4 regions of the Sphaerotilus microaerophilus genome follow, and region 1 is predicted to be linked to each of the others. Evidence: predicted binding sites of a transcription regulator. Region 1 holds the regulator's gene; each other region holds the start of a gene.
The links. Region 1 encodes FliA, which starts transcription of late flagellar genes. Its sites were predicted from a motif close to CTAAAGTTTNNNNNNNNNNNGCCGNTA; they were not measured.
Positions count from the first base shown of each region.

Region 2: a site for FliA is predicted at 1,685-1,711, ahead of fliD (flagellar filament capping protein FliD). Genes of this name have one in related genera too.
Region 3: a site for FliA is predicted at 2,286-2,312, ahead of kleA (stable inheritance protein KleA). Genes of this name have one in related genera too.
Region 4: a site for FliA is predicted at 1,903-1,929, ahead of flgM (flagellar biosynthesis anti-sigma factor FlgM). Genes of this name have one in related genera too.

Region 1 is NZ_AP025730.1:4,621,245-4,625,092, forward strand. Features, by position in the region: gene NGK70_RS19720 (methyl-accepting chemotaxis protein) at 1-1,271, opposite strand, end outside; gene NGK70_RS19725 (RNA polymerase sigma factor FliA) at 1,424-2,137, opposite strand; gene NGK70_RS19730 (flagellar biosynthesis protein) at 2,157-2,972, opposite strand; gene flhF (flagellar biosynthesis GTPase FlhF) at 3,007-3,848, opposite strand, start outside.
Region 2 is NZ_AP025730.1:1,612,779-1,616,626, forward strand. Features, by position in the region: gene NGK70_RS07110 (flagellin N-terminal helical domain-containing protein) at 1-390, shown strand, start outside; gene NGK70_RS07115 (flagellin N-terminal helical domain-containing protein) at 783-1,649, shown strand; gene fliD (flagellar filament capping protein FliD) at 1,797-3,239, shown strand; gene fliS (flagellar export chaperone FliS) at 3,382-3,807, shown strand.
Region 3 is NZ_AP025731.1:15,410-19,257, reverse strand. Features, by position in the region: gene NGK70_RS26295 (ParA family protein) at 1-568, opposite strand, end outside; gene NGK70_RS26290 (transcriptional regulator KorA) at 565-873, opposite strand; gene NGK70_RS26285 (DUF2761 domain-containing protein) at 994-1,404, opposite strand; gene kleE (KleE stable inheritance protein) at 1,406-1,732, opposite strand; gene kleA (stable inheritance protein KleA) at 1,942-2,178, opposite strand; gene korC (transcriptional repressor KorC) at 2,336-2,593, opposite strand; gene NGK70_RS26265 (hypothetical protein) at 2,610-3,818, opposite strand; gene NGK70_RS26260 (hypothetical protein) at 3,830-3,848, opposite strand, start outside.
Region 4 is NZ_AP025730.1:4,419,987-4,423,834, reverse strand. Features, by position in the region: gene NGK70_RS18895 (hypothetical protein) at 1-9, shown strand, start outside; gene NGK70_RS18890 (DUF1801 domain-containing protein) at 268-645, shown strand; gene NGK70_RS18885 (hypothetical protein) at 874-1,284, opposite strand; gene flgM (flagellar biosynthesis anti-sigma factor FlgM) at 1,405-1,731, opposite strand; gene flgA (flagellar basal body P-ring formation chaperone FlgA) at 1,975-2,760, opposite strand; gene flgB (flagellar basal body rod protein FlgB) at 2,952-3,356, shown strand; gene flgC (flagellar basal body rod protein FlgC) at 3,389-3,799, shown strand; gene NGK70_RS18860 (flagellar hook assembly protein FlgD) at 3,821-3,848, shown strand, end outside.

The sequences.
Region 1 (3,848 bases):
CCGCCCATGTCGCGGCGGTAGGTCTGCAGCAGGAAGGGCCTCTGGTTGCGCGCCGACGCCAGCCCGGTGCGGTCGTCGAAGATGCGTCGGTAGCGGCTGTTGGCGGTGTCCCAGGCCAGGTCACCACGCTGCGGCTGGCAGTACTTGCGGTTGTGCGTGGCGATGTAGCCGTTGCGGTCGGCGGCGATGCAGAACGCGACCTTGGGGCTGAAGGCCAGCATCGCTTCCTGGATCGGCGGCAGCAACCGGTCGGTCAGCTGGGCGAAGCGGGTCAGGTGCTGCGCCGGGCGGGTGTTCGGGATCGGCCGGTAGGCCTCGTCGAACAGATCGGCCGCCGAGATGTCGCCACGTGCCAGCGCCTGTTCCAGCGCCGCGCCCACCTGGGCGGCCACGCGCTGCACGGCCTCGATGTAGGGCGTGTCGTCGGTGGCCACGTCACTGGCGGCCAGCTCGTCGATGAGCTGCTCGGACACCCGCAGGAAGCGGTCGCTGCAGGACATCGCGGTGTCCAGCCCGATCATCGCGGCCTGCATGTCCTGGCCGAGCCCTTCGGTGCGCTCGCTCACGCGCAGGCAGATGTCGCGGCTGCCCTGGGCTGCGACATTGATGCGCTGGACGTCGGTCTCGACATCGGCAAAGGCCCGGTGGATGGACCCCTGGGAGGCACCCGACCTGACCGCCGGGCCGGTGTCGATGCGGATCTCGCGCGAGAAGGCCTCGATGCGCTGGTCCAACTGGGCCAGCGTGCCCATGATGGTCTTGGAGGACACCTCCACACGCCCGGCCAGGTCCTTCACCGCATCGGCCACCACGCCAAAGCCACGGCCTGCCTCGCCAGCGCGCTTGGCCTCCACCGAGGCATTGAAGGCCACCAGGCGGGTCTGCAGCGCGATCTGGGTGATGTCGCCGGCCGCGGCCGACACCTCGTGCAGCACATGCACGATGCCGGCCACCTCGCTGGCCACCTCGGCCACCACGGCGCGGGCGCGGGTCACGGCCTCCAGGCTGGCACTCGTGGCCTGGCCGATGGCGTCCTGCGCGGTCTGCACCTGCGCAAGCTGATCGGTCAGCGCGTGCATCGCCTCGACCTGGGAGACCACCACGCGCTGGGTGTCCTCGATCACGCCGCGCGCCTCGGCGGCATCGCGACCGATGGTCGACACCTTGCCGGCGAGTCTGCGTACGATGGCCCCACCATCGACCGCCGGCGCGGCGGCCAGCGGTGCATCGGCGGTGGGCGCGGGACGGCGGGGGCGCAGCAGGCTCAGCATGATCGGGGTCTCCAAATCGTGACGGTCTTGCGGGAGTGGCACTGCCTCGCCATCGGCTCGTCGTCTTGTTGTCGTGTTGTCTGGTGGTCTTGCTGTCTTGTGTCTGGGTGCAGCCTGCCGCGGGATCCGTCACCTCCTGCGCGGCTGCAGGCTCACCAGGCGCGCAGCTTCGAGCGCAGCCGGGCAATCGACTGGCTGTGCAGCTGGCACACGCGCGACTCGGTCACGCCCAGCACCGCCGCGATTTCCTTGAGGTTCATGTCCTGCTCGTAGTACATGCTCATCACGAACTGCTCGCGCTCGGGCAGGTTCTTGATCGCCTCGACCAGGGCCTCGCGCATGCGGTAGTCGTTCAGGCGCGCCAGCGGGTCGGCGCCCTCCTCGGCCACGTGGCGGTCCAGGAAGTCGTTGTCGCCCTCGTCGCCGCCCATGTCCTCCAGGTAGATCAGCTGGGTGCCGCGCACCTTGTTGAGCAGGTCCTGGTAGTCGGTCAGCGTGATGCCCATTTCCTTGGCGATCTCGCTTTCGTGGGGCGCGCGGCCCAGGCGCTGCTCCAGGCGGTGCACGGCCCCCTCGATGTCGCGCTGGTGCTTGCGGTTGCCGCGGCTCATCCAGTCGGCGCCGCGCAGCTCGTCGAGCATCGCGCCGCGGATGCGCTGGGTGGCGAAGGTCTCGAACTGCACCCCCTGGCCGGTGTCGAAGCGGGTCAGCGCATCGGTCAGACCGATCATGCCGACCTGGATCAGGTCATCCAGCTCCACATTGGCCGGCAGCTTGGCGATCATCTGGTGCGCCAGCCGCCGCACCAGCGGGCTGTACTGCTTGAGCATGGCGTTGGCGTCGAGACGACCCTTGGCGGTGTACATACCGAGGCTCCGGGGAAATTCAGAGGTAGGCCTGGCGCGGCGAAGGCAGGGCGGCACGCTGGCTGCCGCAGACCATGTCGTCGCTCGCGGTGCAGGCCGCGGCACTTTCCAGCAGGCCTTCGACGAGGCGCACCAGCGACCGCGAGGGCGCGGCGGTGGGCGGCTCAGCCGGATCAACCTGCACAGCGGCATGTTGCACCCCGCCCAGGAAATGATCGGCGCAATAAGCAAGGCGCGAAGCCACCATCTCCCCTTGCGGGAATTCCGGCGGCGAGCACATCAGCAGGTCGTGGGACAGCCAGTCGGCCCGCTGGGCGAACAGCTTCATGGCGGCGTAGGCATGCTTCATCGACTCGGGCCGCTCGTCGCAGAGCACCACCGGGCGCGGGCGCGACAGGCCCTCGTCACCGCGACCGAACAGGCGCACCAGGTCCACCGCGGTGCCAAGCACCAGCACGACCTGACTGGAGGGTGCGGCGTCCACCACCGCATCGAGGAAGGCCCGGGTCGAGCCCCGGCTGTCCACCCAGCGCACCGGCAGGCCGCGCGCAGCGAGGTAGGACACCCGCTGCGACAGCGGTTCGATCCCCTCGGAGAGGTCGAAGCTGGCCAGCTCGCGTGGCGGGCCGCCACGCTCGGAGGCGTCCACCAGCAGGGTATCGAGGTCCATCTCCTCCAGCACGCTGCACAGGCGCTCGATCAGCACGCCGCCGTGGGCGATGAAGGGGTTGGAAACCACCGGCACGAAGCGGGCCGCGCGGGTGGAGAACAGACGGCGCAGTCCGTCGGCCTGGTCGGCCGGCATGGTGCGACGAAAGCGAGGCGGGTAGGACATCTTCAGGCTCCCTGGGCGCTGATGAGTGTCGGCATCACTGGCCGGATCCGGGGGCGGGCGACGCGGAACGCGAGCGGCGTGCGCCTGACGCCGGCGACGGCGGCGCCGAGAACAGCAGGTTCACGTCGTTGGCATCCATGCGCCAGGCCTGGGCACCGGCCGTGCGCAGCGCACGGTGCATCAGGGCCTGGGCGGTCAGGCGGTGCCAGTCCTCCGGCACGCGCTGGCCATTGGCCACCGCGACCACCTTGAGGCGGTGGCGGATCAGCGCGTCCAGCGCCGGGCCGAGCTTGACGGCCTCGTCGAGCTTGGACAGCACGATGCCCTTGGCCTGCGCCCCCTTGTAGGCCACCAGCACGTCCTCGATGGTCTCGCCCTGCTGGGCGGCATTGACCACCAGCAGGCGCTGGATGCTGGCGTGCGAGAGCATCTCCAGCAGCTCGCGCGTGCGCGTGTCGCGCTGCGCCAGGCCGGCCGTGTCGATCAGCACCATCTTCTTGGCCGAGAGCAGGTCCAGCAGGTCCTCCAGCGCCACGCGGTCATGCGCGGTGTGCACCGGCACGCCCAGGATGCGGCCGTAGGCGCGCAGCTGCTCGTGCGCACCGAGCCGGTAGGCATCCAGCGTGATCAGGCCCAGGTTGGCCGCGCCGTGGCGGGTCGCGAAGGCCGCCGCCAGCTTGGCCGTGGACGTGGTCTTGCCCACGCCGGTGGAGCCCACCAGCGCGAACACGCCGCCCTGGTCTTCCAGCGCCGCGTCGGACTCGCCGGTGAGCAGGTTGCGCTGCAGCACCTCGCCGGCCCAGGCCAGCTCGTCGACGACCTCGTCACCCAGGCTGTCGACCAGCTTGCGGATCAGCGCGGGCGAGAAGCCGCAGC
Region 2 (3,848 bases), 3.0 Mb from region 1:
ACGGAGACGGATGTCGACACCATCGACGTGACCTTCACCGACATGTCCACCGATGCCTCCCTGACCGCGGTGACGACGGGTGCCACCAACAAGATCGACAGCACCGTCACCGATGTCGGTGCCGTCATCGACGCCCTCGACGAGGCCCTTGACAAGGTCAACTCCGAGCGCGCCGTGCTGGGTGCGACGCAGAGCCGCTTTGACGCCGTGATCTCCAACCTGCAGGTGTCGTCGGAGAACCAGTCGGCCGCGCGTGGACGCATCGTGGATGCCGACTTCGCGGCGGAAACCGCCAACCTTTCGCGCTCGCAGGTGCTGCAGCAGGCCGGCAACGCGATGATCGCGCAGGCCAACCAGTTGCCGCAGCAGGTGCTGTCGCTGCTGCGCTGACCCTGGTTCGGACTTGCCGCCGGCTGGCCGATGCCCGCCGACGGTGTGCGACTTGATCGTGGCCGGGACCACCCATTCGGGTGGTTTCGGCCTTTCCGGCGTTGCCGTGCGCGTGCCGGATCTCACGCCAGGCGTTGGCCGCGGAGGCGAAACAGCGGCCCAACTCCGGCGCACATCGGCGGATCGAGCTCGCGGGGGCTGCCGACAATTCAGTCACAGGCCCCGACACGGGCTCTGTGGTCCGGAGATGTACCGGTGTGTTCGTGCCGACGCCCAGGCAGGCGGCGCATCCACCCTCGCCGGGCCATGTGGTGGGCTCCGATGCGTCGGGGTGCACTCACAAGGCCGGCTGATCCGCCGGGATTCGATGGCATGTTTGAGGAGTGCATGAAATGCCCCAGACGATCAACACGAACCTGATGTCGCTCAACGCCCAGCGCAACCAGTCGGTTTCGCAGTCCTCGTTGGCGACGTCGATGCAGCGCCTGTCCTCTGGCTTGCGCGTGAACTCCGCCAAGGACGATGCGGCCGGCCTGGCGATCGCCGAGCGCATGAATGCGCAGACGCGCGGCATGAACACCGCGATACGCAATGCCAATGACGGCATCTCGATGTCCCAGGTGGCCGAGGGCGCGCTGAGCAAGTTGGGCGACACCCTGCAGCGCATGCGTGAACTGGCGGTGCAGGCGAGCAACGGCAGCAACAACGGCGCCGACAAGGATTCGCTCGACCAGGAGTTCGGTGAACTGGCCAAGGAGCTGACCCGCACCATCCAGGCCACCAGCTTCAACGACCAGAAGATCCTCGCGGGCGCCATCGGCACGGCCGGCGTGGTGACCTTCCAGGTCGGTGCGAACACCGAGACCGGGGTCGATACGATCGACATCGCCTTCCCGGATATGTCGGCCGACCCGTCCATGGCGCTGGTGGTCGACGGCGGTACCAATGCGACCATCGACAGCACGACGGCCATCACCGACAACGCGGCGACCATCGATGCGATCGATGGGGCCCTGGAAGCGGTCAACTCGCAGCGCGCTATCCTGGGTGCCACGCAGAGCCGCTTCGATGCCGTGATCTCCAACCTGCAGGTGGCCTCCGAGAACCAGTCGGCCGCCCGCAGCCGGATCATGGATGCCGACTACGCCGCGGAGACGGCCAGCCTCTCGCGCGCCCAGGTGCTGCAACAGGCCGGCAACGCGATGATTGCGCAGGCCAACCAGCTGCCGCAGCAGGTCCTGTCGCTGCTCAAGGGCTGATCCGCGGGCCGGCTTGAGCGGGCCCAAGGCTGGCCCTCAAGTTGGTGTGGCTGGCGTCGATACCCTGAACGTCCGGCGCCAAAAGCGGCCGGGCGTTTTGCCGTCCAGGCATATCGCAGGCGCACATCGCGCAGAAAGGTCCGTTCCATGACCACGATCAGTTCTGCCGGGTTGGGCAGCGGCCTTGATGTCGAAGGCATCGTCACGTCGTTGATGAACGTCGAGCGCCAGCCGCTCACGCAGATGAAGACCGAGGCGAGCAAGATCGACACCAAGATCTCCGCCTACGGAAAGATCCAGAGCTACGTCTCCGCCCTGCGCGACGCAGCTTCCGCTCTCACCAAGTCCACCACCTGGGGCGACACCACTGCCGCCTCGTCGGATGCGGCAGTGGTGTCGGCCACGGGCAGCAGCAGTGCCGCAGCGGGCTCCTACAGCGTGTCGGTGCAGCAGCTGGCTGCCGGCCAGTCGCTGGCCAGCTCGGCCTTTGTCGACAGCTCGGCCACCGTCGGCGCGGGCAGCCTCAGCATCGAGCTGGGTGGCTGGAGTGCCGACCAGAGCAGCTTCACGCCCAAGGTGGGCTCCTCCGCAGTGAGCGTGAGCATCAGTGCCACCGACACCCTGGCGCAGGTGCGCGACAAGATCAACAACGCGGGCGCGGGCGTCACCGCCAGCATCGTCACCGACAGCAGCGGGGCGCGCCTGGTGATGCGCTCGGGTGCCACGGGCGAGGCGAACGCCTTCCGCGTCATCGTGGCCGACACCGACGGCAACTCCGCCGACACGACCGGCCTGTCGGGCCTGGGGTATGACCCCTCGGCGGCCATCGCGTCCATGTCCCGCACGCAGACGGCGGTCGACGCCCGGGCCACCATCGACGGACTGGCCATCACCTCGGCGAGCAATACGCTGGCCGATGTGGTGCCGGGTGTCACCCTCAAGCTGGCCAAGGTCAGTGCGGACCCGGTGGAAGTGAGCATCAGCTCCAACACCGAGACCATCAAGAAGGCGGTGACCGACTTTGCCACCGCCTACAACGACCTGGCCAAGTACCTCACCACCCAGACCAAGTACGACGCGGCCAGCAAGACGGCGGGCACGCTGCAGGGCGACGCCTCGGTGAACGCCCTGCGCGGCGCCTTGCGAAGCCTGGGGGGAGGCACGTCGTCGGCCTCGTCGGTGCTGACGCGCCTGGCCGACGTCGGGCTCGATCCGCAGTCCGACGGCACGCTCAAGGTCGACGCCACCAAGTTGGGGGATACCTTGGGCAGCAAACTGGCCGAAGTCCGGAAGTTATTCGCGACTTCGACCGGTGCGACCGATGCCGACAATGGCCTGGCCCATCGCCTGCGCCGGTGGGGCGATTCCGTGCTGGGGGCCGAAGGGGCACTCACCACGCGCGCCGACAGCCTGCGGCGGCAGAAGGACAGCAATGGCGACAAGCAGGACAGCTTCGAGCAGCGCATGACGCAGGTCGAGAAGCGCATGCGGGCCCAGTACACCTCACTGGACACCCAGATGGCCAAGATGAACGCCCTGCAGAGCTACGTGACGCAGCAGATCGCGGCCATGTCGAGCAGCAGCAGCTGATCGCAGGCGGCCGTTGGGCGGCGTTGGCTGATGTTGCATGCGTGAGCCTCAAGTCCATCTGACCACGGGTCGATAACACATCAGTCACACATCGACGTTCCGATCACCCCGATCGCTCTCAACCTTTCAACCGTACGCGCCCATGTTCACGTCCTCGTTCCAAGCGTCTTCCGGTCGGTCGCAGCAATTTGCCAACCTGTACCGGCAGGTCGGCGTCGAGACCGGTGTGTCGGCGGCGACGCCGCATCGGCTGGTGCAGATGCTGTTCGATGGCCTGGTCGACGAGATCGGGCACGCCCGCGTGGCCTTGGCTCGGGGGCAGATCGAGGCCAAGGGCCGGCACATTGGACGTGCTGCACGCATCGTCGAGGAGGGGCTGCGTGCCGGCCTCAACCTCAAGGCGGGCGGTGAGCTGGCGGCCAACCTGCACAACCTGTACGGCTACGTGGTGATGCGCCTGACGCACGCCAACCTGCGCAACGACCGCCAGGCGCTCGATGAAGTGGATGGCCTGATCGCCCCGCTGCGCGACGCCTGGGCCACCATCGGCGAGCGCCTGCCCTCCTGACCTTCGAGCCCTGCGCGACGACGATGACGCCCACCTCTGCT
Region 3 (3,848 bases), on a different replicon from region 1:
TGACGTGGCGCGGCTTCCGCGCGTCCACCTTGTTCGGCACCATGCCGAGAAAGCGCAGCTTCGGGTTTTGCTTGCGCAGGTTGCCGATGACGGCAACCATCTTCTTCATGCCTTGCAAGCTGTACGCCTCCATTTCGACCGGCGAAAGCATGTAGTCGGCGGCCAGCACGGCCGCCGTCATGGCAACGCCAAGGGAAGGGGCGGTGTCGATCAGGCACACGTCGAAGAACTCGCCTAGCGCCGCGATGCTGGCCCGCAGCGCGCCGGCGGCCTGGGCCAAGTCCATCTTGTCCAGGTTGGCCAGGCTGGCATCGGCCGCGATCAGCGCCAGGCCGTCATCCTCCCGGCCAGCGAACCAGGCGCGCAGCTCGTCGCCGCCGGCGGTGAACATGCGACTGGCGGGATAGCCCGAGTCGTGGCCGGCCAGCGTCCAGCTTGCATTGCCCTGGGTGTCCAGGTCGATCACTGCAACCCGAAGGCCGCGCTCCTGGAAGTCGAACGCCAGGTGGCAGGTTGCGAAGGTCTTGCCCTGTCCGCCTTTCTGAATTGCCGTGACCAGTGTTTTCATGAGTTGGGTTCCTGTTTCCTCTTTCCCTTGGCGTCGGCTTCCCAACGCTTGACGATGAACGCTTGATGCTCCGGCAGTACCGCCGTCACCCGCGCGAAGCCCTGCGGGAGCACTTCCCCCGCCGCTGCCCACACGCGACTGACCGCTTGCGATACCGCCCCCTTGGTCAGCCCCAGCGAGGCCACAAACTCGGCCTGGGGCCTTCCATCGACCAGCACGCCGCGCGCTATGTCGATGGTCTGTTGCCCGATCTCCAGGCCCTTGATCGCCGCCTGGAATTGGGCTTCGGTTAGCCGTTTCTTCATGGAGAACACCCATATAAACTCCACACCCGGTTGTTGAACAAAAGGCGGTGCCAGCCGCCGACCATGTGCAGAAGTTTAGCTAAACTCGCCGGGCGCGTCAAGCCTTTTAGCGGCTAAAAATCACCCCTTCTTGGCGTCATCCGAATACAGCGCGGCTAGGCGCTTGAGGTCGTCGGGGCCTTGCTGAACCTCGACCACCCGCATTCCGTAGCGCCCCATCTGCGACGCGGCGCGCGAAACTGCGAGCTGCTGCGCGTGGTCGGCGCTCACGAAGAACGTCATCAACGGCCCCACGGTGCGCGTGCCGCCGCTCGCAAAGCACACGTCGAACGAACCGCCATGCACATGCGGATCGACGCCTTCAACGAGCCGCCAGGGGTCAAGGCCCCATTCCTCGGATTGCGCGCTGTACCAATAGGCCGGCGCATCGCCGTTCAAATCGCTGGCCGCGTACTCGCGCACCAGGACGGCCACGCGGCCCGTGGTTGGCTCCACGAATCCCGGCGGGTAGGGCAGGGTCTGTTTTTTCATGTCAAAGCCCCTTCGGCTTGTAGATCGAAACGAAGTAGGTGATCGCGGTCAGCACCGCGAAGTACACCAGGAACGACCAGCCGGCATACACGCCAGGCGTGTTCCAGTGGTAGAGCATCCGCACGAACTGAAAGAAGGTGGCAATCGACAGCACCCACTTGAGGATCGGCCAGACCAACACGGTCGCCACCCATACGAACTTGACCAGGCCGGCCAGCAGGCCAGCACCGGGGGCCTTGTTGGGGGCAGCAGGCGCGGCGGCAGGCTCCACCGGCGCGGGCGCGGCGGGCTGCTCGATCTCCTTGGGGAACTTGATGATGTTGGACATAGCTTGACCCTCCACGCGCTTACGTGTTGAATGCTGGGTGCTCCCACTCGGAAGCATGGTTACGGTGTGCCAGCACCAGGCCAAGCGCCCCGGATCACTCCGGGGCGTTCCTCCACCTGGGGCCGCCCTTGATCTTGCCTCGGCTCACGCAATACTCCCTTCTTGGCGTCCTCGATAGGCCCGGCCGTTGCCGACCGGGCCATGTGCTCTTACCAGCCGGCCCGGCGCTTGGCCTGCTCGACGGCTTCCATCGACCAATGGCCCTTGGCCTGCCCCTCCAGGGAGCATCCGGCGAAGTACGCCTTGCCGCGCAGTTCCTCGGCTTTGCGCACCAGCTCGGCCGCCTCGGCCATCATGGCCGCGATCTCGTCACGGCGGGCCGGGAAGTCGGTCGCTGCCGCGCCCTCCAGCTCGTCAATCCAGGGCATGATCTTGTTGTCGCTCATCGGACTTTCTCCGGTAGTTGACCTGGGCGATGTGCCCGGCCTTCAAGTGCTATATTAGGGCAAAATGCCCTAGCCTGTCAAGCACTTTAGCTAAACTTTTTTCGCTTTACCGGAATCCGAAGGCTAAACTTTAGCCGCTAAAACCTTTCCCTTGGCGTCAATCCTCTTTCCAGATCACGCCCAGCCCGGCCAGGTCGCACAGGATCGCCCATGCCGCATAGGGAATCGGGGTGTCCTCGCCGATCCAGCGGCGGATCGTGCGGTCGCCCTTCGCGCCCAGCCCCAGCGCCTTCGCGGCCTTGCTGCCGCTGAACCCGGCCAGGCGCAGCACCTCGCGGACTTCCTCGCCGGTCGGTTGTGCCCAGCGTTCGGCCGGCTTCAAGCACTCCAGCCGGATATTGGCGTCGTTCGTCATTCGTTCGTTCTCCTGGTCAAGTGATAAGCCGCAACTGGTCGAAGCCGTAGATCGACTGGATGCAGCTCGGGTCTGAATCGACCACGCGCCGGCCTGCGCGATTGGTCTTGTACGTTACCGGCCTGTCGTCGTGCGCCCACACCTGGCGGGTGTCGGGATGCACCTTCACGATGATGATGCGCTTGCCGATGTAGCGGTCGAAAACCGGGTGATGGACGCTCACGATCTCGCACCGCTGGCCGGGCTTGAACTCCACCCGGTCGGCCGGGCCTCCATCGCCATTCCTGGCGATGCTGCAGGTTGCCGCGCTCGCTCCCGGCATCGTCGTTTCCGGCGATACAGGCCCGCCCTCGACCGGCTCGGCATCGTCGGCTTTGACGATGCTGCAGGTCATCGTCGTTTCTGGCGATGCGGGATCTCGCTCCGGGCCTGCGCCGGTGATTTTTCCCTTGGCGTCCAACCCGGCGGCCCTGGCCGCCTTGATCCTGGTCGCGGCCTCGGCCGCCCAGCGCCTGGCGATGAAGGCCCGATGCGAGGGCAGCACCACATCGACCAGGACGAACCCCGGCGGCACCAGGACGGTCGCCGGTTCGCGCCGCGCCGGCGGCTCCAGGCCGGCCAGCCAAGCGGGCAGGGGAGCATCGGCCAGGCGGTCGCGGTAGCTGGCCTCGACCATCACCGGGCGCTTCTTCTCGGCTCGCTGCGCAGCCAGGATGCCGCGCGCAACCTCGTCCACCGTCATGCAGCCCTGCGCCGTGTCGAAGTGCGAGCGGTAGCCCGTTTCGGAGATAAACGGCCTGTCCAGGTCGATGACGTGGAACTGGAAGTGGGCACCCAGCGGCCCGCCGTAGCCGGCCTCGTACTCCACCAGGGCGCGCATGTCGCCATCCGCGACCAGGAACTGGCCGCGCTGGCCCCACAAGGGCACGTCGCCAGGCACCGCCGCGCAATGGCGCTCGATGACCTGGCCGGGCGCGTCGTGGTCGGCCATGCTGCCCACGTGCGTTCCGCCGTTCATCTTCCAGATGACGGCCTCGTATCGGTCGCTGGCCGCCTCGGCGGCCGCACCGTCGCCGCGCATGATCGCCGCGTCGATCTCCACCACGGCCGCCACGGCGGCGGCCAGCAGCTCGTCGCGTTCGGTGGGCAGCTCGGCCAGCAGCTCGGCCGCCGGCGCGTTCCAGTCCTGGCCCGGCTGGGCCGGCGTCTTGCGTTTCTTCGCCATCGGCCGGCCCCTCAAGTGTCAGCACGCCGC
Region 4 (3,848 bases), 200 kb from region 1:
CTGCACTGACGCTGGATACCCTCCGGCCGGCGCTGTTGCGCGGCAGGGGGATGGCAGAGTTTGTTAGCATGACCGTGTCATTGTTCACGCCTTGCACGGTCTGGAGCACATGACGGGCTGCACCAATCGCCTGCATGCCGGTCCCGTTGGGTCCGGTATCTGACGCGGTGGTCGCCTGTGTGCTCGCATCGCGCCGGCCCGATCGGTCGGCCGCGCGGCCCATCATCGGGCAGCGCCCGTCGCCCAGTGCGAGACGGAAGAAGTTTCATGCGTCATCTCGTTCGCCCCAGTGCCCTCGTGGCCACCTATTTCGACACGCTCGCGCCCAACCAGGTGGCGACGGCGCGCGCGCTGCAGCAGGCGGTGCTTGCGGCGGCGCCGCAGCTGGAGCAGACCGTGAAGTGGGGCAACCTCACTTTCGTGAGCGAGGGGCGCAACCTGCTCGCCATCGTCACGCACAAGGCGCATGCGCACCTGCAGGTATTCAACGGCGCGATGCTGGGTGCGGAGTTCCCCGAGCTGGAGGGCGTGGGCAAGGGCATCCGCCACATGAAGCAGCGCTACAGCCAGCCGGTCGATGATGCGCTGGTGCAGGACATCGTGCGTGCCGCGGTGATGGTCGGCATTTCGCGGCGCGACGACTGACCTGCCCCGCCTCGCCCGATGGCAGGTTGTTGATCGCAATCCGGCTGCATGGCGGCCGCCAAGTGCTGAAGGTGCCAAAAGGCGCAGAAAACAACAACGGCCCGTGAGGGCCGTTGTTGTTGGTGCCGCGCAGTCATCCTGCGCAGCCGTGTTGCGTCATCCGGACCCGGTGTCGAGCCCCGATCGCGGGCCCTTCACCAGTGGATGCTGCCTGAGCCGGGCTGCTGCTCAGTTCTGGTAGGCACTCAGGCTGCGCGCACCAGTGGCGCCGTAGACCGCCGGGCTGCCGCCGGGCATCAGGACGTCCATCGCGCGATCCAGGGCCACCGTGGCGCGAGCCAGTGACTCGCGCTGTGCAGCCACCTGGCCTCCGGCAGTCACCAGCCGCGAGCGCAACGCCGGGGGGACCCCACCGCCCGCCCGGGCTGCGCGGGTAAAGCTGTCCACCGCGCGCTCCAGGGCTCGGTGCAGCGCCTGGGCGTGCGACTCGATGCCGCCGATGTCGCGCCGGCGCAGCGCCTCGCCGAGGTCCCCGAGCTCGGTTTCCACCGCCTGCAACAGGCCTTCGAGCACCGGGTCGTGGCCCTGGGCGGGGAGCCCCCGTTCGGTCGGATCTGTGTTCGGCAACGGTGCGTTCATGGCGGGGGCTCGGTCAGAAGCGGGCAAGGCTGACGCCGCGCACCTGGCTTGTAGCCCGGGCGCGAAAGGTCAGGCAAACGAGATCGGGCAACGCACCCGCAAGGGCAACGCCGCCCTGGCTCAACGAGCGCTGCCGGACTTGCCCAGCACTTCCTGGGCATTGGCGAGCAGCTTGTCGGCGATGGTTTCGGCGTTCACCTTGTAGCTGCCGTCGGCGATCGACTGGCGCACCTGCTCGACCTTGTTGGCGTCGAAGGTGCCGTCGGCACCATCGAGCAGCGCCTTGGCTGCTCCAGACAGGCTCACGGTGGCGCTGGCCTCGCCAGTGCCGCTGGCGTTGCCAGCGGACGAGGTGTTGCTGGTGCGTGCACCGTCGGCAGCGCCGCGCGTGGCGGGCTGGCCCACGGGTGCGACGTTGGGGGAAACTGCCGTGTTGCCGATTTTCATCACGTACTCCTTGGCGCCGATACCGGTCCAGATCTGAGTTCTTGCAAGCGAGGTCTGACAGCGCCGATTGTGCGGCACGGTCCTGCATCGAGGGTGCCGGGGCACCGTCGGCGGCCGTGCAACCGCTTCGGTTCTGTGCGGGTCGGATTGCCAGAACACTGTCCACCCACTTTTCGGAGTCCCTTCGGCGGACTTGAGGGCGCCATTCCCGAATTCGGGGGGGTACGGCGGGGTGAAGCGGCTTCACAGCGGCAGCTCCACGCGGCGCGTGCCCACCGGCATCGCGGTGATGATGCGGCCGCTGTCGGTGCGCAGGCGCACGCTCTGGCCTTCGACGCCATTGCCCAACGCCTGGGCCTCGCCAGACACGGCGTAGCCCTGCCCCTGCGCGACGACGGTGACGGTCTCGCCGGCCTGGAACCACTGGCGCTGGCGCAGCAGGTCGGCGCGCACGGTGGCGCCCGCCGGCAGGGCGACGGCCAGCGTGCGGCCGACCAGGTCGCCCGGCGCGGTGAAGGCTGGGGCCAGTGCCGCGGCCAGGTCCACCTCGGCGAGTTGCAGGTCGGCGGCCGTGAGCGTGCTGCCCGCGGGCTGTGCCGTGGCCAGGACCGCAGCGCGGGCCCAGACCTGTACCGTCAGCGGCAGGTAGACCTGCCAGCGCACTGGTCCGCTCACGCAGCGCAGGGCCACGCGGGTGCGGCCCCAGGCGCGTGCACCGGGGGGAATCTGCGGCTCGATACGGGCGCAGGGCGCCAGCTTCAGACGGGGGTCGAGCGCCCCGGGGATCACCTCGACGCGCGCGCCAGCGGGTACGCGCACGCTCTGCTGCGTCAATGCCAGGGCCTGGGCGATCGAGGCGACGGCTGAGTCCGCCGCCTCGGTGGCGGCTCCGGTCCCCACGCCTCCGGCGTTGGCTGCCAGCACGTGGCCGCCGGAGCCCAGCGCGAGGCTGGCCCCGGCCAGGCACGCCGCCCACGCGGCGGCGCGGCTTTGGCTGCGCGCGGGCGAAGGCAGGGACGGGGTGACCATGGGCCAGGACTCTAGGGCGCGGCTGCGCCCGGGCAAGAGCGGAGATGGGTGGCTGGAAGGGTCCTTTTCACGCTCATGTTCGGGGGCGAGCCGTCCAAGAATGACAGCAAGCCGGGGTCCGGCCGCCCACCGGGCCTGCTGGCCGGGCGCCGACCTCTTCTGCCTCGCCCGCCCCGCCACGGATTGCCCCCATGCTCGACCGTCTTTCCGACCCGCTCGCCTTCCAGTCCGAAGCGCTGGTGCTGCGTGCCGAGCGGCAGCGCCTGCTGGCCAGCAACATCGCCAACGCGGACACGCCAGGCTACGTGGCGCGCGACATGGATTTCGCCACCGCGCTGCGGCAGGCCACCGGCACGCAGGCGTTGCCCCAGTCCATGGCCGCGACGCATGCCGGCCACCTGACACCCAAGACCGGGGCCGCCAGCGAAACCGGGCTGCTCTACGCCTCGGCCAGCCAGACCAACCTGGATCGCAACACCGTCGACATGGACCGCGAGCGCGCGAACTTTGCCGACAACGCCGTGAAGTACGAAGCCACGCTGAGATTCCTGAACGGCAGTGTGAGCACGATGCTCAACGCCATCAAGGGTCAGTGAGGCTGGCGGCCTGACCCGCAAGGAGCCCTGCGATGTCCATGCTCAACATCTTCAGCGTCGCTGGCAGTGCCGTCAGCGCGCAGAGCCAGCGCCTCAACACGGTGGCCACCAACCTGGCCAATGCCGATACCGTGGCCGGCCCCGACGGCCAGAGCTTCAAGGCCCGCCAGGTGCTGTTCCAGACCCAGCCGATGGGCGACCAGGGCGCTGCCGGTGTGCGCGTGGCGCAGGTGCTGGAGGACCAGACGCCCGGGCGGCGCGTGCACGACCCGAAGCACCCGGCGGCGGACGCGGACGGCTACGTCACCTACGCCAACGTCAACGCGGTGGAGGAGATGGTCAACATGATCTCGGCCTCGCGCTCGTACCAGAACAACGTCGAAGTGATGAACACCGCCAAGACCCTGCTGCTCAAGACCCTGCAGATGGGGCAGGGCAGCTGATCAAGCCAAAGGTAGACCCGCATGAGCACCACCTCCGTCTCCGGCAGCA